Regions from separate parts of the Pseudomonas sp. RL_105y_Pfl2_101 genome, predicted to be linked through region 1. Evidence: predicted binding sites of a transcription regulator. Region 1 holds the regulator's gene; each other region holds the start of a gene.

The links. Region 1 encodes FliA, which starts transcription of late flagellar genes. Its sites were predicted from a motif close to CTAAAGTTTNNNNNNNNNNNGCCGNTAA; they were not measured.
Region 2: a site for FliA is predicted at 3,008-3,035, ahead of AACY31_RS06830 (methyl-accepting chemotaxis protein). Genes of this name have one in related genera too.
Region 3: a site for FliA is predicted at 1,718-1,745, ahead of AACY31_RS20965 (methyl-accepting chemotaxis protein). Genes of this name have one in related genera too.

What each region holds. Positions count from the first base shown of each region.
Region 1 is NZ_CAXAPG010000010.1:107,035-117,686, forward strand. It holds gene AACY31_RS14045 (protein-glutamate methylesterase/protein-glutamine glutaminase) at 1-1,035, opposite strand, end outside; gene AACY31_RS14050 (chemotaxis protein CheA) at 1,084-3,360, opposite strand; gene AACY31_RS14055 (protein phosphatase CheZ) at 3,389-4,174, opposite strand; gene AACY31_RS14060 (chemotaxis response regulator CheY) at 4,193-4,564, opposite strand; gene fliA (RNA polymerase sigma factor FliA) at 4,732-5,475, opposite strand; gene fleN (flagellar synthesis regulator FleN) at 5,472-6,302, opposite strand; gene flhF (flagellar biosynthesis protein FlhF) at 6,419-7,768, opposite strand; gene flhA (flagellar biosynthesis protein FlhA) at 7,780-9,909, opposite strand; gene flhB (flagellar biosynthesis protein FlhB) at 10,140-10,652, opposite strand, start outside.
Region 2 is NZ_CAXAPG010000004.1:99,763-110,414, forward strand. It holds gene AACY31_RS06820 (AAA family ATPase) at 1-490, opposite strand, end outside; gene pnuC (nicotinamide riboside transporter PnuC) at 487-1,050, opposite strand; gene AACY31_RS06830 (methyl-accepting chemotaxis protein) at 1,254-2,888, opposite strand; gene AACY31_RS06835 (undecaprenyl-diphosphate phosphatase) at 3,161-3,991, shown strand; gene AACY31_RS06840 (DUF1294 domain-containing protein) at 3,988-4,407, shown strand; gene AACY31_RS06845 (MmcQ/YjbR family DNA-binding protein) at 4,412-4,762, opposite strand; gene AACY31_RS06850 (LysR substrate-binding domain-containing protein) at 4,759-5,667, opposite strand; gene AACY31_RS06855 (FMN-dependent NADH-azoreductase) at 5,797-6,405, shown strand; gene AACY31_RS06860 (DUF1652 domain-containing protein) at 6,837-7,115, opposite strand; gene AACY31_RS06865 (MFS transporter) at 7,307-8,770, opposite strand; gene AACY31_RS06870 (LysR family transcriptional regulator) at 8,903-9,808, shown strand; gene AACY31_RS06875 (serralysin family metalloprotease) at 10,141-10,652, shown strand, end outside.
Region 3 is NZ_CAXAPG010000023.1:75,826-86,477, reverse strand. It holds gene AACY31_RS20965 (methyl-accepting chemotaxis protein) at 1-1,679, opposite strand, end outside; gene AACY31_RS20960 (DUF4212 domain-containing protein) at 1,929-2,195, shown strand; gene AACY31_RS20955 (sodium:solute symporter family protein) at 2,207-3,976, shown strand; gene AACY31_RS20950 (TonB-dependent siderophore receptor) at 4,213-6,246, shown strand; partial or broken gene AACY31_RS20945 (LLM class flavin-dependent oxidoreductase) at 6,452-6,562, opposite strand; gene AACY31_RS20940 (circularly permuted type 2 ATP-grasp protein) at 7,035-8,444, shown strand; gene AACY31_RS20935 (alpha-E domain-containing protein) at 8,448-9,398, shown strand; gene AACY31_RS20930 (transglutaminase family protein) at 9,395-10,192, shown strand; gene AACY31_RS20925 (GNAT family N-acetyltransferase) at 10,417-10,652, shown strand, end outside.

The DNA of each region.
Region 1 (10,652 bases):
GATCACGCAACTGGCTTCGTCCTGGGCCCAGATTGCACTGCCGCCCTGCTTGAGCAGGCGCGCGCCTTCGCGACCATCGGCGCCCATGCCGGTGAGCACCACCGCCAGAACTTTGTCACCGTAGGACTTGGCCGCAGAACCGAAGGTAATGTCCACGCAAGGCTTGTAGTTCAAACGCTCGTCACCCGGCAGGATTTTCACCGCGCCGCGGCCATCGATCATCATCTGCTTGCCACCGGGTGCCAGCAACGCCAGGCCTGGACGCAGGATGTCGCCATCCTCGGCTTCCTTGACGCTGATGTTGCACAGCTTGTCCAGACGCTCCGCGAAAGCCTTGGTGAACGCCGCCGGCATGTGCTGGATCAGCACGATGGGGGCCGGGAAGTTGGCCGGCAACTGGGTCAGGACCCGTTGCAGCGCCACTGGGCCACCCGTGGACGTGCCGATAGCGACCAGCTTGTAGGCTTTGCGCTTGGGTGCCGGTGACGAGGCACTGGCGGGCGCCGCCGAACGAGCCGGCGCAGGTGCCGGGGCGCTGCGTACCGGTGCCGACTTGAAGCTGCTCGAGGCAGTCGGCGTCGGGCTTGGGACCGCAACAGGGGCTGGCGCCGGTGCGCTGTAGGCACCGACACGGCGATTGCTGCGGGAAATGCTGTGGACTTTTTCGCACAGCAACTGCCGGACTTTGTCAGGGTTGCGCGAAATGTCTTCGAAATTCTTCGGCAGGAAATCCACCGCCCCGGCGTCCAGCGCATCGAGGGTCACTCGGGCGCCTTCGTGGGTCAGGGAGGAGAACATCAATACCGGGGTCGGGCAGCGCTGCATGATATGCCGCACGGCCGTGATGCCGTCCATCATTGGCATCTCGTAGTCCATGGTGATCACGTCCGGCTTGAGTGCCAGGGCCTGATCAATCGCCTCTTTGCCGTTGGTCGCGGTACCGACGACCTGAATACTCGTGTCCGCCGAAAGAATTTCCGAAACGCGGCGGCGGAAAAACCCCGAATCGTCCACCACCAGGACTTTAACTACCATAAACACTCCGTTAGACGAGGCGCGGCCCTGGGCCACGCCCCTCCAGAATCAAATACGCCGGGCGGCGTAACGCTTGAGCATGCTTGGTACATCGAGAATCAACGCGATGCGGCCGTCGCCGGTGATGGTGGCGCCGGACATGCCCGGAGTGCCCTGGAGCATCTTGCCCAACGGCTTGATGACCACTTCTTCCTGACCCACCAATTGGTCGACGACGAAGCCGATCCGCTGGGTGCCCACCGAAAGGATCACCACATGGCCCTCGCCTTGCTCCACATGAGCGGCGGAGCTGACCAGCCAGCGCTTGAGGTAGAACAGTGGCAGTGCCTTGTCCCGTACGATCACCACTTCCTGGCCGTCCACCACGTTGGTGCGCGACAGGTCGAGATGGAATATCTCGTTGACGTTGACCAGCGGGAAGGCGAAGGCCTGGTTGCCCAGCATCACCATCAGGGTCGGCATGATCGCCAGGGTCAACGGGACCTTGATGACGATCTTCGAGCCCTGGCCCTTGGTCGAGTAGATATTGATCGAACCGTTGAGCTGGGAAATCTTGGTTTTCACCACGTCCATGCCCACCCCACGGCCCGACACGTCGGAAATCTCGGTCTTGGTCGAGAAACCCGGGGCGAAGATCAGGTTGTAGCACTCGGTGTCGCTCAGGCGGTCGGCGGCATCCTTGTCCATCACGCCGCGTTTCACCGCGATGGAACGCAGCACGTTCGGGTCCATGCCTTTGCCGTCGTCGGAGATCGACAGCAGGATGTGGTCGCCTTCCTGCTCGGCGGCCAGGATCACCTTGCCGCTGCGGACCTTGCCCGAGTCTTCGCGCTCTTGCGGCGACTCGATGCCGTGGTCGACCGCGTTGCGCACCAAGTGGACCAGCGGGTCGGCCAGGGCCTCGACAAGGTTTTTGTCGAGGTCGGTCTCTTCACCCACCAGTTCCAGGTTGATTTCTTTCTTGAGCTGGCGAGCCAGGTCGCGAACCAGGCGCGGGAAGCGCCCGAAGACTTTCTTGATCGGCTGCATCCGGGTCTTCATGACCGCGGTCTGCAGGTCTGCCGTGACCACGTCGAGGTTCGACACGGCCTTGGACATGGCTTCGTCCTGGCTGTTGAGGCCCAGGCGCACCAGACGGTTACGCACCAGCACCAGTTCGCCGACCATGTTCATGATCTCATCCAGGCGTGCGGTATCGACCCGAACGGTGGTCTCGGCTTCGCTGGCCGGTTTGTCCGCTGGCGCAGCCGCTGGAGCACGGGCTGGCGCCGGAGCGGCAGCCGCAGGCTTGGCAGGCTCAGCCTTCGGCTCCGGTGCTTGGACCGCAGGTTTAGGCGCAGCCTTGGCCGCCGGTGCAGCCGCAGTAGCGGCAGCAGGCGCAGTAGCAACAGGCGCAGCAGAAGCGGTGCCGACTTCGCTGAACTTGCCCTTGCCATGCAGCTCGTCGAGCAGTGATTCGAATTCGTGATCGCTGATCAGGTCGCTGCCAGCGGCAGCGGCAGCGGGCTTGGCCGGTGTCGGCGCCGAAGCGATGGCTGAATCCAGCGCGTCAACGGCAAAGGTGCCCTTGCCGTGCAACTGATCTAGCAACGCTTCGAATTCGTCGTCGGTGATGTCCGAGCTGTCGCCCGCGGCGTTCGGCGCGGCCGGGGCCGGGGCTGCCGGCGGGACCACGGCATCAGCCGCGAACTGGCCCTTGCCATGGAGCTGGTCGAGCAGTGACTCGAACTCGGCATCGGTGATTTCATCGCTGGCAGCCCCATCGGCGGCCGGCGCAGTAGGTGCAACCGGAGCGGCCGGTGCCTCGGCCTGGGCCTTGACGGTATTCAGGGAATCGAGCAGTTGTTCGAATTCGTTATCGGTGACGTCGCCCGATTCCTCGGCGATCGGTTCTTCAACCAGGGCCTCGGCAACCGGGGCCGCTTCGTCAGCCGATTGCGGCTCGGCCAAGCGCGACAGCGCGGCGAGCAACTCGGGGGTGGCAGCCGTAATCGGCGAGCGCTCACGCACTTCGCTGAACATACTGTTGACTGCATCCAGCGCTTCAAGCACCACGTCCATCAACTCCGAATCAACGCGACGCTCACCCTTGCGCAGGATGTCGAACACGTTCTCGGCAATGTGACAGCACTCCACCAGCTCATTGAGCTGGAGGAAGCCGGCGCCTCCTTTTACAGTGTGGAAACCGCGAAAAATTGCATTGAGCAGATCCGCATCATCTGGTCGGCTTTCCAGCTCGACCAGCTGTTCGGACAGTTGCTCTAGAATCTCGCCGGCCTCAACCAGGAAATCCTGAAGGATCTCTTCATCGGCGCCGAAGCTCATTAGTGGCTGCTCCAAATAGGGCTAAAACTCAAAATCCAAGGCTGGACAGCAAATCGTCCACATCGTCCTGACCGGACATAACGTCTTCTCTTTTATCGGCATGAATTTGCGGACCTTCACCCTGAGAGAGATGTTTTTGTGGATCTTTTTCAGCAAGCATCGCTTCACGGTCGTGTTCGATGCCCGCAAAGCGGTCGACCTGGCTAGCCATCAACACCAGTTTGAGCAGGTTGCTTTCCACTTCGGTGACCAGTTGGGTCACACGCTTGATCACCTGGCCGGTCAGGTCCTGATAGTCCTGGGCCAGCAGAATGTCGTTGAGATTACTTGCCACGGCGCGGTTCTCGGTGCCGCTGCGCGTCAGGAAACCGTCGACCCGACGGGCCAGCTCCCGAAACTCTTCGGCGCCGACTTCGCGCCGCATGAACCGCCCCCAGTCGGTGCTCAAGGCCTGGGCTTCTTCGCTCAGGCCATTGACCAGCGGCGTTGCGCTCTCCACCAGGTCCATGGTGCGGTTGGCCGCAGCCTCGGTCAGTTTGACCACATAACCCAGACGCTCGGTGGCGTCGGTGATCTGCGAGACCTCCTCGGCCTGCGGCATATTCGGGTCGATCTGGAAATTGACAATCGCGCTGTGCAATTCACGCGTGAGCTTGCCCACCTCCTGATACAGACCGCGGTCACGGGTCTGGTTGAGCTCATGGATCATTTGAACCGCATCGCCAAAGCGACCTTTTTCAAGGCTGTCGACCAGTTCGCGGGCATGTTTTTTCAGGGTTGATTCGAAATCACCCATTGAAGATTCGTTGTCCATAGCTCCCCCGTGGCGCCGTTAACCGATGCGTTCGAAGATTTTTTCGATCTTCTCTTTCAACGCCTGGGCCGTGAAGGGTTTGACCACATAGCCGTTTACACCGGCCTGGGCCGCTTCGATGATCTGCTCGCGCTTGGCTTCGGCAGTGACCATCAGCACCGGAAGATGCTTAAGCTTTTCGTCGGCGCGCACATGACGCAGCAAGTCGATACCGGTCATGCCGGGCATGTTCCAGTCAGTCACTAGAAAGTCGATGCTCCCGCTGTTGAGGACCGGAATGGCTGTGATGCCATCATCCGCCTCGACCGTATTGGTGAACCCAAGGTCACGCAACAGGTTTTTTATGATCCGCCGCATCGTTGAGAAGTCATCAACGATGAGGATTTTCATGTTCTTGTCCAATTCGACCTCCAAGCAGTCTTAAACGCGCCCAGCACCTGGACGCGCCATTTCAATCAATCCGGCACAACACTCGACAACGGTCTGGAGCACAACAGATGGAGACTGGCACAGCACCTGCCAGGCCAGCCTCGTTCGCAGTGTCCCCACACTGCCCGTCAACGCGCTCGCCACTCCCCCAAACGCCCCCGCAAACGGGCCGCGCACTGGCTGTGTAACTGGCTGACCCGCGATTCGCTGACCCCCAACACCTCACCGATTTCCTTGAGGTTCAGCTCTTCGTCGTAGTACAGCGCCAAGACCAGTCGCTCACGCTCCGGCAAATTGGCAATCGCATCCGCCAGCGCACTCTGGAAACGTTCATCTTCCAGGTCACGCGACGGCTCCATGTGAGCACTCGCGTTATCCTCGTGCAGCCCTTCGTGTTCGCCGTCCTGTAACAGGTCGTCGAAACTGAACAGGCGGCTGCCCAAGGTATCGTTCAAAATCCCGTAATAATCGTCGAGACTTAACTGGAGTTCGGCCGCAACCTCGTGATCTTTAGCGTCACGCCCGGTTTTAGCTTCAATTGCACGAATTGCATCACTGACCATGCGGGTATTGCGGTGTACCGAACGCGGCGCCCAATCGCCCTTGCGGACTTCATCGAGCATGGCGCCGCGAATGCGAATACCGGCATACGTCTCGAAACTCGCGCCCTTGCTCGCGTCGTATTTGTTCGACACTTCGAGCAGGCCGATCATGCCCGCCTGGATCAAGTCTTCAACCTGGACACTGGCCGGCAACCGCGCCAGCAAGTGATAGGCGATACGCTTGACCAGTGGCGCGTAGCGCTCGATCAATTCGTATTGGGCGTCCCGTGCCGATTTCTTGTAGAGATGGTTGTAACCGCTGGCTGTCATAGCACGGGCCCTGCTGTTTGTTGCACAAGACGCTCGACGAAAAATTCCAAATGCCCGCGAGGGTTGGCCGGCAGTGGCCAGGTATCGACCTTCTGGGCGATGGCCTTGAACGCCAGCGCGCATTTGGAACGTGGAAAAGCTTCATAAACGGCACGTTGCTTCTGGACGGCCTTGCGTACGCTTTCGTCGTAAGGCACTGCGCCGACGTATTGTAGGGCGACGTCCAGGAAGCGATCCGTGACCTTTGTCAACTTGGCGAACAGGTTGCGTCCTTCCTGCGGGCTCTGGGCCATGTTGGCCAGGACGCGGAAGCGGTTCATGCCATAGTCGCGGTTAAGCAACTTGATCAGGGCGTAGGCGTCGGTGATGGACGTCGGTTCGTCGCAGACCACCAGCAGCACTTCCTGGGCCGCGCGCACGAAACTGACGACCGAGTCACCGATACCGGCCGCGGTGTCGATCACCAGCACATCGAGATTGTCGCCAATGTCGCTGAAAGCCTGGATCAGGCCCGCGTGCTGGGCCGGGGTCAGGTGAACCATGCTCTGGGTGCCTGAGGCAGCCGGCACGATGCGAATCCCGCCCGGCCCCTGCAACAACACGTCGCGCAGCTCACAGCGCCCTTCAATCACGTCCGCCAGCGTGCGTTTGGGTGTAAGCCCCAACAACACGTCGACGTTCGCCAGGCCCAGGTCGGCGTCCAGCAGCATGACCCGTCGGCCAAGCTCTGCCAGAGCCAGGGACAAATTCACTGACACGTTAGTCTTCCCGACGCCACCTTTGCCGCCGGTCACCGCGATCACCTGTACGGGATGCATGCTGCCCATGTTCGTTCTTTACCTTGTCTTACTTAGACGGAGGCCACATTACTGGCTGCGCGTTCGCATACGGAACAATGCATGGCAGACCATCGATGTAGGTACAAAAAATATTCATGATTACCTCAGCCGACCTGCTTGGTCGGGCTGTGGTAGATATCAGCGAACATATCAGCCATGGCTTCTTCGCTGGGTTCTTCCTGCATTTGCACACTCACGGCACGACTGACCAGTTGATGACGGCGCGGCAGATGCAAATCATCCGGGATCCGCGGCCCGTCGGTCAGGTAGGCCACCGGTAGTTCATGACCGATCGCCAGGCTCAACACCTCGCCCAGGCTTGCCGTTTCGTCCAGTTTAGTCAGGATGCAGCCGGCCAGCCCGCAGCGTTTGTAGCTGTGGTATGCGGCGGTTAGAACCTGTTTTTGGCTGGTGGTTGCCAACACGAGATAATTTTTTGACTTGATGCCTCGTCCGGCCAGACTTTCGAGCTGCATGCGCAGGGCCGGATCGCTGGCTTGCAGGCCTGCGGTATCGATCAGCACGACGCGTTTGCGCAGCAGCGGCTCCAACGCCTGGGCCAGGGACTGGCCCGGATCCACATGGGTCACGGACACATTGAGGATCCGGCCGAGGGTCTTGAGTTGCTCCTGGGCACCGATGCGAAAACTGTCCATGCTCACCAGGGCAATGCTCTGGGCGCCGTACTTGAGTACATAACGGGCGGCGAGCTTGGCCAGGGTGGTGGTCTTGCCCATGCCGGCAGGACCGACCATGGCAATCACCCCGCCTTCTTCCAGCGGCTCGACTTCCGGGGTCGCGATCATCCGCGCCAGGTGCGCCAGCAACATGCGCCAGGCCTGGCGTGGTTCTTCGATACCATTGATCAACGCCAGCAGGTCCCGGGACAATGGGCCGGACAGGCCGATGCGTTGCAGACGACGCCACAGGTTGGCCTGGGCTGGACGGCTGCCTTGCAGCTGGTTCCAGGCCAGGGAGCCGAGCTGGACTTCCATCAGCTCGCGCAGGCTGTTGAGTTCAAAGCGCATCGAGTCCAGGGCGCGCGGATCGACACCCCGGGCAGGCGCCGCGGGCGCCGGCTCAGGACGACGCGGTTCGGCGTGGGCCTGCTCGATCAGCGGTTCGGCAGCGGTCAACGGCAGGCCGGCCGTCAGCGGCTGACCGGCGAACAATTGACGATTGATACCTGCCCCGCCCTCGCCTTCGCTGCTGCGCAGGCTCAGTTCGGCCTGGGCGCTGGCGATGCGCGATTGGGTCTTGCGCAGCTCGTCTTCGAGCTCCATGTTCGGAACCCGTGGAGCCAGCGCCGACAATTTGTAATCCAGAGCCGCCGTCAGCTCGACACCGCCAGCGATCCGGCGATTACCGATGATGGCCGCTTCAGCGCCCAGCTCGTCACGAACCAGCTTCATGGCCTGACGCATATCGGCGGCGAAAAAACGCTTCACTTGCATAAACCACTACCTCAGCCGTTGGGCCCTACTGTCGCAACGATGGTCACTTGCTTGTTGTCCGGTATTTCCTGGTACGCCAGCACATGCAGCCCCGGGACCGCGAGGCGGCCGAATCGCGAGAGCATCGCGCGAATCGGACCGGCCACCAGCAGGATCACCGGCTGGCCTTGCATCTCTTGCCGCTGGGCTGCTTCGATCAGCGAACGCTGCAGCTTCTCGGCCATGCTTGGCTCCAGCAGAACACCCTCTTCCGAGCCTTGTCCTGCCTTCTGCAGACTATTGAGCAATATCTGTTCCAACCTTGGTTCCAAGGTGATCACAGGCAGCTCAGACTCAGTACCTACAATACTTTGGACGATTGCGCGGGACACCCCGACCCGAACCGCAGCCACCAGGGCGGCGGTATCTTGACTCTTGGAGGCGTTGTTGGCGATAGCCTCGGCAATACTGCGTATATCGCGCACGGGCACCTGTTCGGCCAACAGCGCCTGCAGCACCTTGAGCAACTGCGACAACGAAACCACACCCGGCACCAGCTCTTCAGCCAGCTTCGGCGAGCCTTTGGCCAGCACTTGCAGGAGTTGCTGGACTTCTTCGTGGCCGATCAGCTCGCTGGAGTGCTTGTACAGGATCTGGTTCAAGTGGGTCGCCACCACCGTACTGGCGTCCACCACGGTGTAGCCGAGGGACTGCGCCTGGGCCCGCTGGCTGACTTCGATCCACACCGCTTCCAGGCCGAAAGCCGGATCCTTGGCGGTGATGCCGTTGAGGCTGCCGTAGACCTGTCCGGGGTTGATCGCCAATTCGCGGTCGGGATAGATCTCGGCTTCGGCCAGGATCACCCCCATCAAGGTCAGGCGATAGGCGCTCGGCGCTAGGTCGAGGTTGTCGCGGATATGCACAGTAGGCATCAGAAAGCCCAGGTCTTGGGAGAGCTTCTTGCGCACCCCCTTGATCCGCGCCAGCAACTGACCACCCTGGTTGCGGTCGACCAATGGAATCAGGCGATAACCGACTTCCAGGCCGATCATGTCGATTGGTGTCACGTCATCCCAGCCCAGCTCCTTGGTTTCCATGGCGCGGGCCGGCGACGGCAGCAGTTCCTGCTGGCGCTTGACCTCTTGCAGGGCCTGGACTTTCTGCACGTTCTGTTTTTTCCAGAACAGGTAGGCGCCGCCAGCCGCCAGAGCAGCCATGCTCAGGAAGGAAAAGTGCGGCATGCCCGGCACCAGGCCCATCACCGCCATCAGACCGGCGGCAACCGCCAGGGCCTTGGGCGAGGCGAACATTTGCCGGCCGATCTGCTTGCCCATGTCTTCGGAACCCGAAGCACGGGTCACCATGATCGCCGCAGCTGTAGATAACAACAGTGATGGCAATTGCGCCACCAAACCGTCACCGATGGTCAACAAGGCGTAGACCTTGCCGGCGCCGCCGAACGTCATGTTGTGCTGGAAGATGCCGACAGCCATGCCACCGATCAGGTTGATGAACAGAATCAGCAAACCGGCGATGGCGTCACCGCGTACGAACTTGCTGGCACCGTCCATGGAACCGTAGAACTCGGCTTCCTGGGCCACTTCCTGACGACGCAGCTTGGCCTGGCTCTGGTCGATCAGCCCAGCGTTGAGGTCGGCGTCGATCGCCATTTGTTTGCCGGGCATCGCGTCGAGGGTAAAGCGCGCACTCACCTCGGAAATCCGCCCGGCGCCCTTGGTCACCACGACGAAGTTGATGATCATCAAGATGGCGAAGACCACGATGCCGACCACGTAGTTGCCGCCGATCACCACCTCACCGAAGGCTTGGATCACCTTACCGGCAGCCTCGTGGCCCTCATGACCATGGATCATCACAACGCGGGTGGACGCCACGTTCAGCGCCAGACGCATGAGCGTCGCCACCAGCAAAATGGTCGGGAACACCCCGAAGTCCAGTGGTCGCAGGGCGTAGACACACACCAGCAGCACGACGATCGACAAGGCGATGTTAAACGTGAAGAACACGTCCAGCAGGAACGGCGGCACCGGCAGCATCATCATGGCGAGCATGACCAGCAGCAACAGCGGCACGCCCACATTACCTCGGCTGAGGTCTGCTACGTTGTTGCGTGCGGTGCTGAATAACTGAGAGCGATCCACCAATATTCCCCGTTCCTGTGAAGCAAACTTTTGACGCCCGGAGGGGGCGCAGACGGGGTATTGCAAGAAGCCTTCCAACTTTTGCCAACGGCTGAAATAGAAGGGTCGAGGCGACTTTAACCCTGTGGGAGCGAGCCTGCTCGCGATAGCGGTTTGTCAGTCGACACCTGTATCGACCGGGTCACCGCATTCGCAAGCAGGCTCGCCCCCACAGGTACTTCATCCGGCATTCAGGAATCACGCCGCAAATCCGGCGGGATCGGCAGATCCTTGAGCGGTTCGGGGCGTTTGCCCTTGCCGGCGCGGTGTTGGCGGATCTGGTAGACGTAGGCCAGCACCTGGGCCACGGCCAGGTACAGGCCTCCGGGGATTTCCTGGTCGAGTTCGGTGGAGTAGTAAATCGATCGCGCCAGTGCTGGGGACTCGAGCAGCATCACCTCATTGGCCACGGCGATCTCACGGATCTTCAGCGCCAGGAAGTCGCTGCCCTTGGCCAACAACACGGGAGCGTTGCCTTTTTCGGGGTCGTACTTGAGGGCGACGGCGTAGTGAGTCGGGTTGGTGATGACCACATCAGCATCAGGGATTGCCGCCATCATCCGCCGCTGAGAGACCTCGCGCTGCAATTGACGAATGCGCTGCTTGACCTCCGGCTTGCCCTCCGCGTCCTTGTGCTCGTCGCGCACTTCCTGCTTGGTCATCAACAGCTTCTGCTTGCTCTGATACAGCTGGATCGGCACGTC
Region 2 (10,652 bases), on a different contig from region 1:
CCTGTTGTTTGCGTTGTACCCAATCACCCTCAATGATCTGGAAAGGTTGTTGGTGTCGGTTCAGCCAAGCCTCGATCGCTTCAAAAAATGCCAGCCGCTCTCCCAGCTCGGGCTGGCAACGTAAACCGTCGTCGGTCCATTCAACCTGCTCGGGGCTCAGCAGCAGGTGCAGATCATAATGACGGGCCAGCAGGGCCTGCTCGAGCCAATCCGGGCAATCGCCGAACAGGGTCCGGCTCCAGAGGATGTTGCTCAGCAGGTGCGTGTCGAGGATCAACAGCGCCGGACGGCGGGTACGCGCCTCATCTTCCCAAGCCAGTTGGCCAGAGGCGATGTCGGTGATGTCGGCCAGGCAAGTATCGCGCTGGGTCTGCTCCATGAAATGGCGCACGTACTCATCCACCCGCACGCCACCAAAGTGTTCCTGCAATTGCGCCGCCAGCCAACTCTTGCCGCTGGATTCCGGGCCGGTCAGCACCACCACTTTCATGCGCGCAGGGCCGGGTCGACGCGCCATTCCCGCCAGCCTTGCACGGCCAGCAGGGTGAACAGGGCATAGAGCGCGCCAGTCAGGTACAAGCCCTTGTAGATAAACAGGCCGACGAAGATTACGTCCAGGGCAATCCACAGCGGCCAGCATTGCACACGTTTTTGCGCCATCCACCACTGAGCCACGAGGCTGAAACCGGTGAGTGCGGCATCGAGCCAGGGCTGGGCGGCATCGGTCCAGTGGGCCATGGCGGCGCCCAACAGCAGGCTGCCTGCCGCACCGATAGCCAGGCCGAACAGCACTGACGACCCGCCGAGACGGCTGACCTGGCGTCCATCATGATTGTGCCCGGCACGGGTCCATTGCCACCAACCGTAGAGTTGCAGCACCGCGTAGACAACCTGCAGCAGCATGTCCGAGTACAACTTCACCTCGAAAAAAATCCAGCTGTACAGCAACACCATGACCAGGCCGATCGGCCAGCACCAGGGGTTCTGCTTGACGGTCAACCAGACAGCGATCACGCCGAGGGCTGCGGCAAACAGTTCAAGCCCGGACATGGCGGTTCCTTGGGGAAAAAGAAGAGGGCAGCGATTGTAAACGCTATGGTGTGGAGAGCTCCAACACCAATATTGAATGTGCCGCCGCTATCGCGAGCAGGCTCGCTCCCACAAGGGATTTGCGGTGAACACCAATCCAGAGACCAACACAGAACCAATGTGGGAGCGAGCAAGCCCGCTCCCACAGGGTGGTCTACCGATCTTTAGACCCGGAACTGCGTGAGCAACCCGTTCAACTGTTCACTCAGCGCCTTGAGGCGGGTGCTTGCCTGGCTGGATTGCTCGGCGGCCATGGCGGTACTGTGGGACAGTCCGGCTGCCTGGGTGACGTTCTGGTTGATGTCTTCCACCACGTGGGCCTGTTGCAGGGTGGCGCTGGCGATGGAGGCGTTCAGGCTGTTGAGATTGCGCAGGGCCTGGCCGATGGCGTTGAGGCTGGCACCGGCCAGGCCGGCCTGTTCGATGGTCAGTTGTGAGGCACGGCTGCTGTCGCTGATGACTTTCACAGCGGCTTCGGAATGGGTTTGCAGGCGCTCGATCATCGCTTGGATCTCTGCAGTGGACTTCTGTGTACGCTGGGCCAGCAGCCGCACTTCATCGGCGACCACCGCAAAGCCCCGGCCTTGTTCGCCGGCACGGGCAGCTTCAATCGCGGCGTTGAGGGCCAGCAGGTTGGTCTGCTCGGCAATGGAGCGAATCACCTCCAGCACGCTGCCAATCTGGGTGCTTTCACTCGCCAGGGTGCGGATCACTTCCACCGCCTGGTCGATGGTCTGGGACAGGTGGTCGATCTGTTGCAAGCTGCCATCGATGTTGACCTGGCCTTGCTGGGCCTGGGATTCGGCGTCGCGCATCTCACTGGCCGCGTGCTCGGCGTTTTTGGCCACGTCCTGCACACCATAGGTCACTTCATTGATCGCGGTAGCCACCAGCTCCATTTGTTGCGACTGCTGCTGGCTGCGTTCCTGAGCCTGCGCTGCATCGTTGCCCAATTCGCTGGAGGATTGCCCCAGTGCACTGGCCGAAGCTTGCAGTTGGGTCACCACTTGCCGCAACTTGGCGGTAAAGGCGTTGAAATGCCGCGCCAGTTGAGTGACTTCATCCTGGCCGTGGGTGTCGAGGGTGCGGGTCAGGTCGCTCTCGCCGCTGGCGATGTTGGCCATGGCGTTGACCGTTTCCTGGAGTGGGCCGACGATGCTGCGCACGATCAGGGTCAACAGCAAGCCCATGAGCAGGGTGATGACCAGACCGACCACGGAGGCCTTGATCACCTGGGATTGGAACTCGGCCTGGACGTCATCCACGTACACGCCTGAGCCGATGATCCAGCCCCAAGGTTCGAACAGTTGGACGTAGGAAGTCTTGGCCACCGGAGCCTTGGCGTCAGGCTTCGGCCAGAGGTAATTGATCATGCCAGCGCCTTTGGACTTGGCGATGGCAACCATTTCGTTGAACAGCGCATAGCCGTCCGGGTCACGGATGGCCGAGAGGTTCTGGCCTTCAAGCTTCGGGTTGGTCGGGTGCATGACCATGACCGGCGTCAGGTCGTTGATCCAGAAATAGTCACTCTGGTTATAGCGCAGGCCACGTACGGCGCTGAGGGCCTGCTTTTGCGCAGCGTCGCGGGTCAGGGTGCCAGCGGTTTCCAGGCCGTGATAGTAGGTCAGCAGGCCACTGGCGGTCTGTACCACGTGCTGGGTTTTCTGCACCTTGGCCTGGTAGAGGTCGGTGTGGATCTGTTTAAGCATCAACGCGCCGAGCGTGAACAACATCACGATGGACACGACCAGGATGAGCCATAAGCGTCGGCTGATCGACACACTGCGCAAGCTATTCATACGCTGTCACTCCGGTTTTTATTCTTGTCATATCGACGGCCGGCACTGTAGCGCCCGCCAGCTATCCGTAATTGACCTGAGTCACAACGCGGCAGCGTTATCAGGGCTTGTCTGATAGGATTTCGGCCCCGCAGCGCAAAACCTGAGCCGGTTCTCATTTTTCATTGGTTTTTTTTGAAAGGTCGCGGTTATCGTGCAGCCGCCGCGGGGCACCTGCATGACACTTGAATATTGATAAGACCTGCATGAGCTGCGTCTTTTTTGGGGGATGAATGGATTTGTGGACCGCCTTTTCGGCACTGATTCTTGGCGTAGTAGAAGGCTTGACGGAATTTCTACCGGTTTCCAGCACCGGGCACCAGATCATTGTTGCCGACCTGCTTGAGTTCGGTGGCGAACGTGCGATGGCGTTCAACATTATTATCCAGCTCGGCGCGATCCTGGCTGTGGTCTGGGAGTTCCGGCGCAAGATATTCGACGTGGTGCTGGGCCTGCCGACGCAACCCAGCGCCCGCCGTTTTACCGCCAACCTGCTGATCGCCTTCATGCCCGCGGTGGTCTTGGGCGTGCTGTTTGCCGACTTGATCCACCACTACCTGTTCAACCCGATCACGGTGGCCGCAGCGCTGGTGGTGGGCGGCCTGGTGATGCTCTGGGCGGAAAAACGCCAGCACCAGGTGCACGCCGAAACGGTGGACGAGATCTCCTGGAAGGATGCACTGAAGGTCGGCCTGGCCCAATGCATTGCGATGATCCCAGGCACCTCCCGTTCCGGAGCGACCATCATCGGTGGCCTGCTGTTCGGGCTGTCGCGTAAAACCGCTACCGAGTTTTCGTTCTTCCTGGCCATGCCGACCATGGTCGGTGCGGCGGTCTATTCGGGCTACAAATACCGTGAGCTGTTCGTCCCGGCGGATTTCCCGGTGTTCGCCATTGGCTTCGTCACGGCGTTCATTTTTGCCATGATTGCGGTCAAGGGCCTGTTGCGATTCATCGCCAGCCACAGCTACGCCGTGTTCGCCTGGTATCGAATCGCCTTTGGCTTGTTGATCCTGGCAACCTGGCAGTTCGGCTGGGTGGACTGGACCGCTGCCAAGTCATGAACAACTCAGGCAGCCGCAAACGCGCCGGGCGCAATGCCGAAGGCACCGTGCAGTACCTGCGGCTCAAACTGACGGTATTTGCGCTGGTCTGCGCCTTGCCGCTGTTCGGTTCGCTGCTGTTCGGGTTGCGGGCGGTGTCGTGGGTGCCGATGGTGGCCTATGGGGCTGTCAGCGTGGTGGCGTTCCTGCTGTACTGGAACGACAAGCGCAAGGCACGCACCAACGCCTGGCGCACCCCGGAGAACGTGTTGCATGCGGTGGCGCTGGCTGGCGGTTGGCCCGGGGCCTTGCTGGCCCAGCAGCTGTTTCGCCACAAGACCCGCAAAGTATCGTTTCAGGTCGTGTTCTGGTTCATCGTGCTGTTGCACCAGGTGTTCTGGATCGACCAGTTGTTCCTGGGCATTTATCTGTTCTGAATGACTAGAGCAACAAGCCTACCTGCGTGCGCCTGGGCAATTTGCTGACCACCAATTGATGTGAGCGTTGCAGCAGGCCACGCAGCTCTTCGGCACCCAGCGGGTAGGGCACCTGCATGATGACCCACTGGGCCCGCGCCAGATAAGGCGCGGGATGAACGCCCGGCCGGTCGCAATGGCCCAGGAACAGATCCTTGTCGACCTTGAACGCCAGCGAGTCGCCTCGCAGGCCCTGCAGGGCGAACATCTTGTTCCCGGCAATGGAAAACACTCGCACGCCGCCCCATTTGTAGTCCTCCCTGGCGCCGGGCAGGCCCAGGCAAAACTGCGCGACATCCTCTTCGCTCAACCTCATATCGTTCTATCTCCACTGCCCTCGAAGGCTTCCACCAAATGATCGATCCATGCCCGCACCGCTGGCAGCATGCCGCGCCGATGCGGATAGACCGCCTGGAGCCAGCCATCGGGCGACGACCATCCAGGCAGGAGCTCCACCAGTGTGCCGTCCTGCAATTGCTGCTCGCAATACATGCTCGGCAATAAAGTGAAGCCCAGCCCGCCAAGGGTGCACGCGCGGCGCACAATGAAGTCGTCGATGCCCAGGCGGGCTTCCAGGCTCAGTTCCACACGCTGCCCATCGGCGCTGACCAGGCGCAGGTGCACCTGGCGATCGGGCTCCAATGCCCCCAGCACCGGCAGCTGTTTGAGATCGTCCGGGGTTTCGATCTGCCGTCCTTCGACAAAGGTCGGGCTGGCAACGATCATCAGCCGCGCCTGACGCAGGCGCCGGGTCATCAGCAATGGGTCTTCGTCCCCCAGGTCGCGAACGCGCAAGGCCACATCGATGCCTTCGCCGATCAAGTCCACACGCCGGTTGAGCAGGGTCATCTCCAGTTGCACCAAAGGATATTTCACCAGGAAGGTTTCGATTATCGCTGGCAGGAACTGGTGGGCCAGGCCCACCGGACTCGATACTCGCAATCGGCCACGGGGTTCGCTGGACATGCTCGCCACCGCTTCGTCGGCCATCTCGGCCTCCAGCAACATGGCCTGGCAATGGCGCAGATAACGTTCGCCGACCGCGGTCAATTTCAACTGGCGGGTGGTGCGCTGGAGTAACCGGGCGCCGAGGCGTTCTTCCAGCTCGGCGATACGCCGCGACAGTCGTGACTTGGGAATGCCCAGCAAGCGCCCGGCGGCAGCAAAACCGCCGGCTTCGACGACTTTGGCGAAGTAGTACAAGTCATTGAGGTCTTGCATGTTCAACTCGATTGTCCTGTCAGTGGGACAAACTATCGCATTTATGCTGACTTATCGATCATTGGCTTCATCGGTAGGATTGTCGCCAACTGATCGCCTAGTTGCGGTCCTCACTTGGAGAGCACTGACATGAAACTGCTGCACATCGATTCGAGCATCCTCGGCGACAACTCCGCTTCCCGCCAATTGAGCCGTGAAGTGGTTGAAGCCTGGAAAGCTGCCGAGCCAAGCATCACGGTGACCTACCGTGATCTGGCCGCTGATGCCATCAGCCATTTTTCCGCCCAGACGCTGGTTGCCGCCGGTACCAGCGCCGAATTGCGCGACGCCGCTCTCAAGTACGAAGCCGACCTGAGCGCTGAGACGATGGCAGAATTCCAAGCGGCGGACGCGCTGGTTATCGCAGCCCCCATGTACAACTTCAGCATTCCGACCCAACTCAAGGCCTGGATCGACCGCATTGCCGTGGCTGGCCAGACGTTCCGCTACACCGAAGCCGGGTTCGAAGGGCTGTGCGGCGGCAAGAAACTGGTGATCGTTTCCACCGCGGGCGGCTTGCATGCCGGCCAGCCGAGTGGCGCAGGCCATGAGGATTACCTGAACGTGATGTTCGGTTTCCTGGGCATCACCGATATCGAATTCGTTCGTGCAGAGGGGCTCGCCAAGGGTGACGACATGCGTTCCAAAGGCATGAACGAAGCCCAGGCGCAGATCGGCGAACAGTTCGCCGCTGCGTAAGGCTTGCGTAAAGGCGCCGAGCGATTCGGGCAACCTTCGTGAAACCCTGCATTCTCGTCGTCATTGGAGGGCTAGGATGCAGGGTTTTACTGCATTCGGCGCCGGGCTTTATGGCGCAGGTCATGACGGCCAAGACGGCGATCGACGGGGCCTTCCCGTACGCGGGTGCAGGTGGACGATTTGATCTGGAGCGAGGTGTCGAGTGGTGGGGCAGAGGCGCTTTTGGTCACTTTTGGATGGTCCGGCTCCCGGCTCTTCCCAAAGTGACCCGTCGCATGGGCGCAACCCTGAGCCGCCGTTACCGCAGCAACGGAGATACACGCCAAAGCAAGTCAATCCCGAGCCTTTTCAAAAAAACGGCACCTGCTCTTGGAAAAAAGGAGGTGCCGCTTTTGGAGCCTAGGTGAACGGTATAGCCACATGAAGTGGACTTAAGAGGCAAACCGCCGCAGCCCCACTGGTGGTACGAAGGCTTCCAGTTCGGCCTCTACCGCCTCGATTATTCGTTCAACATCCGGGGCATTCATCACGGTCGCGCAGGGGATACCGGCAATGGCGATCATGGTCTCGCCGCTGGCGCGGTCAAACAACCGGGCAACCATGCTGCCAGGCGCATCCATGCTCGCTTCGAATCCCATGGGATGGAAGTGCCAGCGCATCAACTGGCAAGCGTTGGGGAACGTAACCTTGCTGAAAGATCCTTTATTCATGTTGCCCGCCTTCTTCAATCGAGCGCTTCCTTTTGCTCATGTCAGGAAGGAAGAGCCTTCATGGCTCTACCAGTGAGAACTAAAAATAGCACCTGCAAATGAAACTCATGCGGGTTTTTTCAGTCCGTTTTGCGATTGGTTCACTTTTTTTGATCTGGATCACGACTTAAGCGGTAATGTCCAGAATGCCATCACGCTTGACTGGGGTTGTCCTGGGGCTTGGGCGATGCCTCTGGCTCGCGGCCTTTCCAGGTGATGAGCAGGGCCAGGGTCACCATCGCCAAGGCGACGGCGAAGGTGATGTGCAGGCCGTTCGTCACGGCCGCAGGGCTGGCACGGGTGATGTCATTCGTCGCCACCGTCGCCGCAAACACCGCGCCGAGCAGGGAGGCGCCGGTGAAGAAACCCAGGTTGCGCGACAGGTTGAGCAGCCCGGCGATGACACCTCGCCTTTGAGCCGCTACATCGGCCATGACTGCCGTGTTGTTGGCCGTCTGGAAGAACGCGTAGCCGAGGGTCGTTACCACGATCGCTGTGAGGTAGCCGACGGTGCCAAGGGCAGGGGGAACCAGTGACAGCATCAGGCAGCCGAGGACCATGGTGGCCAGGCCGGCGAGCCGCATGGGCTGCACACCGAAGCGATCCGTCAGGCGTCCGGCAGGCACTCCGGCCAGCGCCGCCACCGACGGCCCTGCGGCCAGCGCCAACCCTACGAAGGCCGCCGGCAGTCCGAGGGTGATGGACAAGTAAAACGGCCCCACCAGCAGCGTCGCCATCATGACCGTCGCGACCAGGGCGCTCGTCGCCAGGCCTGATACCAATGATTTGTCGCGAAACACTGTCAAGGGCATCAGCGGCGATGCGGCCCGGGACTGGGCCCGGATGAACAGTCCGCCACCCACAAGCGCGATCAGCAGCAGTGCAATGTTCAATCCGCCAAAGCTCCCGCGACCGGAGGTCATGGCCAAGGCATAGGCGGCGAGCGTCATTGCCAACAGCAATGTACCGGTTACATCGAAGTGGGCTCCTTCGGGCTTCGGCGGCACTTCACGCACGGGTAGTGAGTACCACGCCAGCCCTAGCGTCAGCAGGCCGAGGGGGATGTTGACCAGGAACAAGGCCGGCCAACCGAACCCGCTGATCAACATGCCGCCAAAGGACGGTCCAAGGGCTGTGCCCACTGCCGACAGCGTTGCCAGCAGCCCCATGGTGCTACCGGTTTTTTCCTGAACGACCGTTTCGCCAACCAGTGCCAGGGTCAGCGTCATCATGACGGCAGCCCCCAGGCCTTGCAGCGCCCGACCTGCGACCAGCAGCCAAAACGAAGGCGCCAGGCCGCATACCGCCGATGCCAAGGTGAACAGGGCGATACCCGCCAATAGCAGCTTGCGACGGCCCATCAGGTCTCCCAAGCGGCCGACACTGACAATCAGCGTAGTGATTGCCAGCAGATAGGCCAGCACCACCCATTGGACCTGCTGGAAAGAGGCTCCCAGCGCATGGGCCAGCGTCGGCAGCGCCACCGCAGCCACACTGGCGCCAAGGGAGGCCAGCAGCGTCGAGAGCCCAAGGCTGGTCAGGGCCCAGCGAGGTGAAAGGCGTGGGTGTGCGGGCGCGGTTGCCGGCCGGTTTTGTAGCGTGTTGACGGGTTTCATCGTGTCACCTGTATCCATGGCGCTCGAAACGGAGCTGTCAGAACGTTACGCCTGGGCATAACATGGCGGAAGACGCAGCATTTGCACGTTATAGCTGCAACAAACGCCATCTGTTCGATTCGAGATACCGCTATGTCCTCGCCTGACCTCAATTTGCTCGTCACCCTTGATGTGCTGCTCTCGGAAGGTAGCGTGGCCCGGGCCGCCCGGCGATTGCAGCTCAGCCCGTCGGCCATGAGCCGGGCACTGGCGCGGTTGCGTGAAACCACCGGCGACCCCCTGTTGGTGCGGGCCGGGCGAGGGCTGGTACCGACACCCCGCGCGCTCGAGTTGCGCGAACAGGTCAGCCAGCTGGTGCAACAGGCCCAGGCGGTGCTGCGGCCAGTGACGACCCCGGATCTCGGGCGCTTGAGCCGAACGTTCACGTTGCGCACCCGTGAAGGGTTCGTGGAGAACTTTGCCATTGACCTGATCACTCGCATCCATGAGCAAGCGCCCGGCGTGCGGCTGCGTTTCGTGGAAAAAACTGACCGGGACAGCACGGCGCTTCGTGAAGGCGCCGTGGACCTGGAGACCGCCGTCGTGGACAAGGGCACCAGCCCCGAACTGCGAACCCAGGCGTTGTTCAGCGACCGCTTGATTGGCGTGGTCCGCGCGGGACACCCGCTGAGCCAGGCAGCGGTGAGTGCCGCCGGTTATGCCGCAGGCGGGCATGTGGGTGTGTCGATGCGAGGCCTGGATCATGGTCTCATCGACCAGGCCCTGGCGGCGTTGAATCTGTCGCGGGAAATCGTCACCACCGTGCCAGGTTTTTCCTCGGCGCTGGGGCTGGCCCGCTCCAGTGAACTGATCGCTAGCGTGCCTGAACGCTACACCGCAAGCCTGCGGACGGGCCTGTACAGTTTTGCACTGCCGTTTGCGGTGCCTGGGTTCACGATCGCCATGCTCTGGCATCCGCGAATGGATGCCGACCCTGTGCATCGTTGGCTCCGAGGTTGCCTACGGGAAGTGTGCGCACGTAAAACCGTAGAGGTTTAGTTGATGTCGGTTAATGGCACTTCGCTGGCACTTAGTTGGTGAAAGTGCGACACCGTCCGCAAATTGATAGTTATCGATATTTAATATTTAAATAGAGTTTTGTCCGACAATCCTCAATTCTTGAAGTTGGGTGTTGGCACTAACGAGGCAGAACCCTATTGTTTGTGGGCGTTAAGGGCAGGGCGTGAAATTGAATGAAAAAAAGTGCTAGACGTTTGATTTCCAATTGTGTCAGGTTTCTTACGTCCTCATTGGGCGAGTGATAGGACGATCTCGCCAGAGATTGTCTGTCTGACTAAAACTGTTCCATTTGCAAACAAGGAAGTGTGTTTATGTCGAAACTCAAAAGCAGCGCTATTGATTCTGCAGAACAACTCCTCTGGGCACCGCAATCATTGGCGGCGGCCAGTAATGCGTTCAACCAGATCAATAGTTTCAGCCACCAATACGACCGAGGCGGTAACCTGACCGTCAACGGCAAACCGTCGTACTCTGTCGACGAGGCGGCCACTCAGTTGCTGCGCGACGGCGCGGCTTACCAGGACCGGGACGGCAGCGGCAAGATCGAGCTGACCTACACCTTCCTGACTTCCGCCTCTTCCAGCACCATGTACAAGCATGGGATCAGCGGCTTCAGTCAGTTCAGTGCCCAGCAGAAAGGCCAGGCGGTCCTGGCCATGCAATCCTGGGCGGACGTGGCCAATCTCACCTTCACCGAAAAAGCCAGCGGCGGCGACGGTCACATGACCTTCGGCAACTACAGCGGCGGCCAGGATGGCGCGGCGGCGTTCGCTTATCTGCCGGGGACGGGAGCCGGCTATGACGGGACCTCCTGGTACCTGAT
Region 3 (10,652 bases), on a different contig from region 1:
GTCTGGAGCAGGAAGCGCTGGACGTTGCCCGCCGCACGCAGGCCGATTGGGTCGTTGAAGATTCGCTTGTTGCGGCACACTGGCAAATCCACCGCTCGGTCGCCGGTCGGCGGCTTCGAGACCCAGCTGTTGTTCACCGGGCAATAGCCCTTGCTGTCGACGATGAACGAAACCTTGCCACCCGGCGTGCTGCGGGTGAGTTTATCGCAGGCTTCCTGGCAGACCTGGGCAAAGCGTTCGGTGTAGCTGGCCGTGTACTGCTTGGGATCGGTGCCGGGAATCAGCTGGTAATTCTGATCGAACAGGTTCAGGCCTTCACCTTGCAGCGCCTCCAGGCGTACCTGCAGCGTGTCGCGACATTCACTGGTCCGGGTGATGGCGGCATCCAACTTGCCATGGCCGAGCACGAAGCGACCCAACAGCGCCTGGACCTTTTCGGCCACGCCGGACAGGTCGCGGGTGGCTGTCGCCGAATGCTGCATACGCTGGTCGATCAACTGGCTGTCGGCGTGGATCTGGGTGACCCGGTCGTTGATCCCCGTGTTGCTGTCGGCGAACTGCTGGATATGGGTCGCGATGTCCGCCAGCTTGCCGTTGGTGGATTCGAAGTCGCCGATCATGCTTTCAAAGTGGCCGGAGGCGCGCTCTACTACTTTCTGGGTTTCCCGGGCGCTGTGACTGATCTGGGTGGTCTGCTCGTGGGTGGAGCTGACTTCATCGAGCATGGCGTCGATGTTGCGTGAGATGTCATCGGTGGCCCGGCTGACGTTTTGTGCCAGGGTCCGCACCTCATCGGCAACCACCGCGAAGCCGCGGCCGCTTTCGCCGGCCCGGGCGGCTTCGATGGCGGCATTGAGGGCCAGCAGGTTGGTTTGGGCAGAGATCTGCTGGATCAACCCGACAATCGACTTGATGCTCGAGGAGCGCTGGTTCAAGGCGCTCACCAGCGTGGCAAATTCACCGAGGCTGCTAGAGATTTCGCTGATGTTGCCGGTTACTTCCAGCAGCTCGCTGTAGGAGTCGCGGGCCATGCTCAGGTTCTGGGCGGTGGTGCTGGAGATGCCCTGGGTCTGGCGCGAGACTTCTTCGATGCGGCCCACGGCGGTGTTGCTCTGGTCCATGACTTCCTTGGCGAAGCGGGCCTGGTGGGTGGCACTGTCGCTGGAATCGCTGATGTTCTTCAACGAACGGGCCGATTCGACGGCGATGTGCACCGTCAGTGCCTGGACGTTGCTGATGATCTCCCGCTGCTTGGCCAGGAACCGGTTGCAAGTGCCGGCCAGCACGCGGATCTCGTCGTGAGTTACCAGCGGCAGGTCCTTGGACAGGTCGCCTTCGCCGTTGGCGATCTCTTCCAGGGCCTTGGTCATGGCGGTGACGGGGCGCACGATCAGGTGGCGCAAATACCAGACCATGAAGCTGATCATGCACAGCGTCAGGAGCGCGCCGAAGAGCAGGGCATGGGTGAGGCTGTCGAGCCGGCCTTCGATCTGCCCCAGCAAGGCGCTGTCCAACTGTGCGTTGCGCAACTGCAGCACGATCTCGGTGCGAGCGCTGAGGGCCACCCAATACAGCAAGCCACTGACCAGCACCAACAGGAAAAGGCTCGACAGTTTTTTGGTGAGGGTACCGAAAAACCGCATCTCGATAGACTCGTACAAGGCCTTCAACGTCTGCATGCCGCTGCTCCTGGGCAAAAAAATCTCTCAATGGAATACATTCGACCGCGAGCGGCAAAGCTTTAGGGGAGGATAGGGCGATTTGACATCACTCTGGGGATTCTGCCGTTCATCAACCCTTCCAAGATGATGGGATAGAGATGTCAATACTGCTGGAGCAGATTAGACGAAAGTCGTACTGGCGCCTTGCCCAGTGACTGCTACGGTTTGGAGTGCAAAACAATAAAAACAAAACGGGAGGACACCTCCATGTCCACTGAAAAGAAACAGGCTGCGCGTGCCTACTGGACGGAAAACCTACGCTGGATGCTGATGCTGCTGGCAATCTGGTTCTTGGTGTCGTTCGGATTCGGCATTTTGCTGGTTGATTCACTCAATACCATCAGCTTCTTCGGTACCCCGCTGGGGTTCTGGTTTGCCCAGCAGGGCTCCATCTATGTCTTTGTGCTCGAGATTTTCTTCTATGTCTGGAAGATGAATCAGCTCGATCGCAAATATGACGTTCACGAAGACTGAGGCCGACGAACATGGACACTCAAACCCTGATCTATTTGTTCGTCGGAGCGTCCTTTGCGCTCTACATCGGGATCGCCATCTGGACGCGTGCCGGCTCGACCAGTGAGTACTACATCGCGAGCAAGGGCGTGCATCCGGTGCTGAACGGGATGGCCACCGGCGCTGACTGGATGTCGGCGGCTTCGTTCATTTCCATGGCGGGCATTATCGCTTTCGCAGGTTATGACGGCTCGGTCTACCTGATGGGCTGGACCGGCGGCTACGTGCTCCTGGCCATGTGCCTGGCGCCGTACTTGCGAAAATTCGGCAAATTCACCGTGCCGGAGTTCGTCGGAGCGCGTTATTACTCCCAGGCCGCGCGGATGGTGGCGGTGATCTGCGTGATTTTCATCTCCTTTACCTACGTGGCGGGACAGATGCGCGGCGTGGGTATCGTCTTTTCTCGTTACCTGGAAGTCGATATCAACACAGGCGTCATGATCGGCATGGCCATCGTGTTCTTTTACTCAGTGCTCGGTGGTATGAAAGGCATCACCTACACCCAGGTGGCGCAATATTGCGTGATGATTTTTGCCTACATGGTGCCGGCCATTTATATCTCGATATTGATCACCGGTAATCCGATTCCGCAACTGGGCTTTATCAGCGAAGTGGCCAGTACGGGGCAGAGCGTGATCGAGCGGCTCAACGGCCTGGGGGCCGAGCTGGGTTTCACCGCCTATACCAATGGCACCAAATCGACCATAGATGTGTTTTTCATCACCATGGCGCTGATGGTCGGTACTGCGGGCCTGCCCCATGTGATCGTGCGTTTCTTTACCACGCCGACCGTGCGTGATGCCCGCAAGTCCGCAGGCTTTGCCTTGTTGTTCATTGCTATTCTCTACACCACCGCACCGGCCGTTGCTGCCTTTGCTCGCACCAATTTGCTGACCTCCATTCCCAACGTCAGTTACGCCACCGCGCCGAGCTGGCTTAAAACCTGGGAAAACTCGGGCCTTATTGCCTGGGCGGACAAGAACAACGACGGCATCATCCAGTATGGCCCGGGGGCGGCTTTGGTCGGTGCGCCGAGCTTCACTGGCGAGCGAGGGGCATATGAGCAGCGGTTGCTGAACAACCAGGTCTCGCCAGTGGCCAACGAACTCTATGTCGATAACGACATCATGGTGTTGGCCAACCCCGAAATTGCCGGCTTGCCGGGTTGGGTCATCGCATTGATCGCCGCCGGTGGGCTGGCGGCGGCGCTTTCGACGGCGGCGGGGCTGTTGCTGGTGATCTCTACTTCGATCTCTCATGATTTGCTCAAGAGCAACATCATGCCCAGGATCAATGAGAAGCAGGAATTGCTCGCTGCACGTATCGCCGCCGGCGTGGCGGTATTGATTGCCGGGCTGTTCGGCATCTATCCACCCGCGTTCGTCGCCCAGGTGGTTGCGTTCGCCTTCGGGTTGGCGGCGTCCTCATTCTTCCCGGTCATTGTCATGGGGATTTTCTCCAAGCGCATGAACCGTGAAGGTGCGATCGCCGGGATGATCGTCGGACTGACGTTCACATTTACCTACATCGTCTACTTCAAATTCATCAACCCGACGATGAACACTGCCGAGCATTGGTGGTTGGGTGTTTCCCCTGAAGGCATCGGTACGCTGGGGATGCTCTTCAACTTCGCGGCTGCTCTGGTGGTGTCACGCTTCACCGCACCGCCACCGGAGCACATCCAACACCTGGTCGAAGACATTCGCGTGCCGAGAGGCGCCGGTGCTGCCATCGATCACTGACCCACCCAAGCTGAGAGAGAGGAACAAACAAGGGCGCCGGACTCATCTTCCGGCGCCCTTGTTTGCATACAGAGTCAAGCGGCGAGATGTTATAAATATTTACTGGGAATCATTCTCAAAGTATATTCGCTCTCATTCCTGTTCCACTGTGAGTGCGCGTCTTGAATCGTTCCACCCCTCTCGCCTACCGAAATACCTTCGTCAAATGTGTTTTACCCGCGTTGTCCTGCTGTTTTATGGCAAGCCCCCTGAGGGCACAGGACACTCTGGAGTTGCCCACCACCAACGTGCAGGTCAGTCGGATCATTCAGGACGAGGGCTACACGACGTCGCAAGCCAGCACGGCGAGCAAGGGTGATGTACCGATCAAGGAAGAAGCGCAATCGATCAACGTGGTGACCCAGCAGACCTTGGACGACTATCAGGTGCGCTCGCTGAGCGACGCGATGAAGTTCGTCAGCGGTGTCAGCCAGGGCAACACCCTGGGCGGTTCGCGGGACTCGCTGGTCAAGCGTGGTTTTGGTACCAACGACGACGGCTCGATCCTGCGCGACGGTGTGCGTTCGAACCTGGGGCACAACTTCAGCGCCACCACCGAGCGCGTCGAAGTGCTCAAGGGCCCGGCCTCGATGCTGTACGGCGCACTGGAGCCCGGCGGCCTGGTCAACGTCATCAGCAAGAAACCGCAATACACCCAAAGCACCACGTTGAGCGGTTCGGCCTACAGCGAAGGCGGCGGCACCATGGCCCTGGACACCACCGGGCCGCTGGGCGATACCGGCCTGGCCTATCGCTTGATTGCCGAGCGCGGCCACGAGGACTACTGGCGCAACTATGGCGTCAATGAGAGCACGCTGGTGGCGCCGTCCCTGGCTTGGACGGGGGAGCGGGCTTCTTTGAACCTCAGTTATGAGTACAACGAATATTCCAATCCGTTTGATCGGGGGACGGTGTTCAGGAACGGGCATCCAGCTGATATTGACTACAACAAGCGCCTGGATGAACCGTGGGCCAAGAGTGTGGGAATTCGGGAGACGGCCACCGCTCGATTCGAGTATCAATTGAGTGAAACGTGGAAAACTCGTGTGACCTACGGGTGGAACAACGACCGATACAGTCTTTCGATTGCCCAGCCGCAGCTTTTGAACGGAGTTTTCCTGCGTGCCGCCAACGGCGCGCACTATGACGATGAAACCCGCTATGCCAGTTGGGATTTCATGGGTAAGCAGGAGCTGTTCGGTCAGCGCCATGATCTGCTGGTTGGTATCGATAATCAGGTGTCAGATCAGTTTCGTGGCAAAACCTATCGCGGCGTTTATCAATCAGGCTTTGACCCTGCGGCACCGGTGTACGGTGGCCTGGGGGAGCCGAGCAGGTTGGATGCGCCGCAAAGCAACTTGAGCAACAAACTGACCTCCAGCTCGGTTTACTTGAAGGACAATTGGCATCTGGATGATCGCTGGATCTTGGTCTTCGGTGGCCGCTACCAGCATTATGATCAATACACTACGCAGGGGGTTGTCTCGGCCCCGGCGGTTCGCGATGACAATGGCGACACCTTCGTTCCGTTCCTGGGACTGGTCTATAAGGCCACCGAGACCCTGTCGCTGTACGGCAACTACAGCCGGTCGTTCAAGCCTAATGATGTGGTCGACAAGGACAGGCGCACTTTTAAACCGGAGGAGGGTCGCAGCTACGAAGTCGGCGCCAAGTACGATCCGCTGCCGGGATTGAACATCAATCTCGCCTTGTTCGACATCGTTAAAAAGAATGTAGTGACCGTCACTGACGACATTGCACAAGCCGCCGGCAAAGTCGGCTCCCAAGGCCTGGAACTCGACATCACCGGCCGCCTCGCCGACCGCTGGAACCTGATCGGCACCTACGCCTACACCCACACGGAAATCCTCGACGATCCGGATGACGAAGGCCATCGCCTGGCCAACGCCCCCAAACACACCGCAAGCCTATACCTGAGCCACCACCTGAACGTGCCTGCCGAATTCGGTGCCTGGCACGCCGGTGCCGGCGCGCGTTATGTCGGCGAACGCGCTGCCAACAACGCCAATGATTTCTGGCTCAGCAGCTACACCGTCGCCGATGCCTTCCTGCGCTGGGAGTCGCCGGTGCTGGGGCACAAGACTTCACTGCAGTTGAACGTCGACAACCTGTTCGACAAGCAGTACTACCCGTCCTCCACGGGCAGCGAGGTGCAGGTCAACGTCGGCGAGCCGCGTACCGCCAGGCTGAGCGCCAGCGTGACGTTCTGATCCATCCCGAAAACAAAATGCCCGGACCTTGAAGTCCGGGCATTTTTTTGGGCATCACCTTCGCATTCCGGCCGTCATCGCGAGCAAGCTGGCTCCCACATTGGCGGGCCGTTGCCTGTCTATTTGTGTTCACCATAAAACCCTGTGGGAGCCAGCCTGCTCGCGATGACGGTAGAACTGACCCTGGCAATTCCAGGCCGGCGGATCACCGAAGAGCCGGCACCACCTGCTGGATAAACAACTCCAGGGATTCTCTTTTTTCGGCGTGGGGCAGGCTGTTGTCGCACCAGAACCTGAACTCGTCCACCCCGAAGTCCGGAGTGTCAGCTATGGTTGGGCTAACTCCTGCGTTTTAGCGCTGGGTATAAATTTCCCCTTTTCAGGGCGTTCGACGCTGGCTCCTCGCCTGGCTGCACCGATTCGACCCGTTCGTGGCGTCGACGCCGGAAATGGCAATAAACGTTTCAGCCGCCAAACAGAATTTCGTCGCAAAATCGAAAATAAATTTCGCTTTTTTGTCGTTATGCGACAGTTTTTCCAGTATTGCCTCGATGCACCGCACTTAGGCACAGCCCTTGCTACGACTCCAGGACGAAAGAGCCAGCGAGGGGGGATTCGATACATAGGTAAACAGGGGGCGCACGTCATCCAGACGCAAAGGCCTGATCAGAGACCCATTGCCTAACGAGGTACTCAGAGAACCAGGGCTCATAAAAAAGGCAAGGCCGTACTGAGTGGAATGACGACGTAATAAGAAATGCCGTGTAGAACGCGGCTGGGAGTTGGCTATGCCCCACGCTTTTTTTAATGAAATGTATGACGCCCAGGGTGACTGCCGCCCGCATTACCAAGCCTTCTCACGCTGGCTGGCGGATACACCGCTTGAACTGCTTGAACAACGCCGCCGTGAAGCTGACCTGCTGTTCCATCGCGCCGGTATCACTTTTACCCTCTATGGGGATGAGCAGGGCACCGAACGGTTGATTCCGTTCGACATCATCCCGCGCAGCATCAAGGCCAGCGAATGGCGGATGGTCGAGCGTGGCTGCATTCAGCGGGTCCAGGCCCTGAACATGTTCCTGGCCGACATCTACCATGGGCAACACATCCTCAAGGAAGGGATCATCCCGCCCGAGCAGGTGCTCGCCAACGAGGGTTATCAGATCGCGATGCAGGGCCTGAACCTGCACCGGGGTATTTACGCCCATATCGCCGGTGTCGACCTGGTTCGCGACGGTGACGGCAGCTACTATGTGCTGGAAGACAACCTGCGCACGCCTAGCGGCGTGAGCTACATGCTCGAAGACCGCAAGATGATGATGCGCCTGTTCCCCGAGCTCTTCGCCGCCCAGCGCGTGGCCCCCATCGATCATTACCCGAACCTGCTGCTCGACACCCTCAAGAGCTCCAGTCCCCTCGAGAACCCCACCGCCGTGGTGCTGACCCCGGGGCGCTTCAACAGTGCCTATTTCGAGCACGCGTTCCTGGCCCGTGAAATGGGCGTGGAGCTGGTGGAGGGCGCCGACCTGTTCGTGCGTGACGATCACGTGTACATGCGCACCACTGCCGGACCCCGACAGGTGGACGTGATTTATCGGCGCCTTGACGATGGCTACCTCGACCCGCTGTCGTTCAACCCCGATTCGATGTTGGGCGTGCCCGGGCTGATTGCCGTGTACCGCGCGGGCAATGTGGTGCTGGCGAACGCGGTCGGTACGGGTGTGGCCGATGACAAGTCGATCTACCCCTACGTCGACGAGATGATCCGCTTCTACCTCACCGAAGAGCCGATCCTGAAGAACGTGCCCACCTGGCAGTGTCGCAAGCCCCAGGACCTGTCCCACGTGCTGGCCAACCTGCCGGATCTGGTGGTCAAGGAAACCCAAGGCTCCGGCGGCTACGGCATGCTGGTCGGGCCGGCCGCCAGCGCGGCGCAGATCGAAGATTTTCGCGCACGCCTCAAGGCCCGTCCCGAAGCCTACATCGCCCAGCCGACCTTGAGCCTGTCCACGTGCCCGACCTTTGTCGAGAGCGGCATCGCGCCGCGCCACATCGACCTGCGGCCGTTCGTGCTGTCGGGCAAGGAAACGCGCCTGGTGCCCGGCGGATTGACCCGCGTGGCGCTGCGTGAAGGCTCGCTGGTGGTGAACTCGTCCCAGGGCGGCGGCACCAAAGACACTTGGGTCGTGGAGGACTAAGACATGCTTTCAAGAACTGCTTCGGACCTCTATTGGATGTCCCGCTACCTGGAGCGCGCCGAGAACCTGGCGCGCATGCTCGAAGTCAGCTATTCGTTGTCGTTGATGCCCCAGGCCGGGCGCAGCGATGGCCATGCGGAGCTGGCGATGTCGTTGCTGGCGGCCGGCACGCTGGACGACTACAACGCCCGTTATGACGCGCTCAACACCGAGCGCATGCTGCATTTCTTCGCGCTGGATGAAACCAACCCCGGCAGTATCTACAGCTGCCTGCGGGCCGCGCGGACCAACGCCCATGCCGTGCGCGGGCGCATCACCGCCGACATGTGGGAGAACATCAACGCCACCTGGCTGGAAATGCGCAACATCGCCAGCAACGGCCTGGGACGCTACGGCATCAGCCATTTCTGCGAATGGGTCAAGGAGCGCTCGCACCTGTTCCGTGGCGCGACGTCGGGCACCATCATGCGCAACGATGCCTACTGCTTCATTCGCCTGGGGACCTTTATCGAACGGGCCGACAACACGCTGCGCCTGCTGGACGCCCGCTATGAAATGTTCGGCGAGGAATCGGAGGAGGTCAGCGACAACTCGGCCCGCGGCTACTACCAGTGGAGTGCCTTGTTGCGCGCGTTGTCTTCGTTCGAGGCGTTCAACGAGATCTATCGCAATGCGCCCAATGCCGAGCAGGTTTCCGAGATGTTGCTGTTGCGCGCTGACGTCCCGCGCTCGCTGCATGCCTGTATCGAGGAACTGGACCACATCCTCGCCAGCTTGCCCGGCAACAATGGTCGGCCAGCGCAGCGCCTGGCCGCCGAGCTGAATGCGCGCCTGCGTTATTCGGGGATCGATGAGATCCTGGCGTCGGGCCTGCATCAATGGTTGACCGATTTGATTGGGCAGATCCGCCACTTGGGCCAGACCGTCCATGAGTCTTACCTGGAGGTCGTATGAAACTGTCTATACGCCATGACACGACCTACAGCTACGCCGATGAAGTCTGCACCAGCATCCAGTTCCTGCGTCTGACGCCCCGAGATACTCAGCGCCAGCGCATTTTGGAGTGGCATCTGGAACTGCCGCGACTGGTGCGCAGTCAGCTTGACCCCTATGGCAACATCCTGCATGTGATGACCATGGACGAGCCCCATGGCGCCTTGGTCCTGACGGCGTATGGCGAGGTGGAAATCCATCAGTCGATCGCAATGGAGCCGGACAACCAGTCGCCACTGCCATTTTTACGCACCAGCCGTCTCACCCAGGCAGACGACGCCCTCAGTGCCTTCGCCGTCGAGCAATGCGCTGGCCGGCGCGACCGTTCGGCCTTGACCGATTTGATGAACGGCCTGGCGGCGCGGATGCCTTACAGCCCCGGTACGACGGAGGTCAACAGCACCGCCGCCGAGGCGTTTGCTGGCGGGACGGGGGTTTGCCAGGACCACACCCACGCGTTCCTGGCCTGCGCGCGCAGCCTGGGCATTCCTGCGCGCTATGTTTCTGGCTATTTGTGCACCGAAGATGAAAGCCACCTAGCGAGCCACGCCTGGGCGGAAGCCTGGCTGGATGATGGTTGGTACAGCTTCGACGTGACCAACCGCCAGACCCTTCCAGACCGCCACCTGAAACTGGCGGTCGGCCTGGACTACCTCGATGCCTGCCCGGTACGCGGCATGCGCCGGGGCGGCGGAGCGGAGCAGATGCAGGCGAGGGTGCAGGTGAGCTCGATGGTGCAGGTGCAGCACCAATAACGGCACAACCCCTATCGCGAGCAAGCTCCCACAGGAAATCGGCGACCTCGCCATCACCCGGGACCCCATGTGGGAGCGGGCTTGCTCGCGAAGACGGTTGTGCATCCAACATCAGCTCCAACTGACCCACCGCTTTCGCGAGCAAGTCCGTTCCCCAAGGTTCCCCATAGCGCCTGGCACGGCTTATACTGATCGGCCTTGTCAGGCCTCCAGGGAGGAGCCGCATGTCCGAATCATCAATCACCCTCGTTCGCTTCACTGAAGCCCATATCGCAGGTGTCACCGCGCTCTACAACGATCCGGCGGTGACTCGCCAGGTGCTGCAGATGCCTTTCCAGTCCACCGAAATCTGGCGCAAGCGCCTGGTAATGGACGACGAACGCGCGTTGAAGCTGGTGGCCCTGCACGAGGGTAAAGTCATCGGCAACTTGGGGCTGGAGCAATTCTCGCGCGTGCGTCG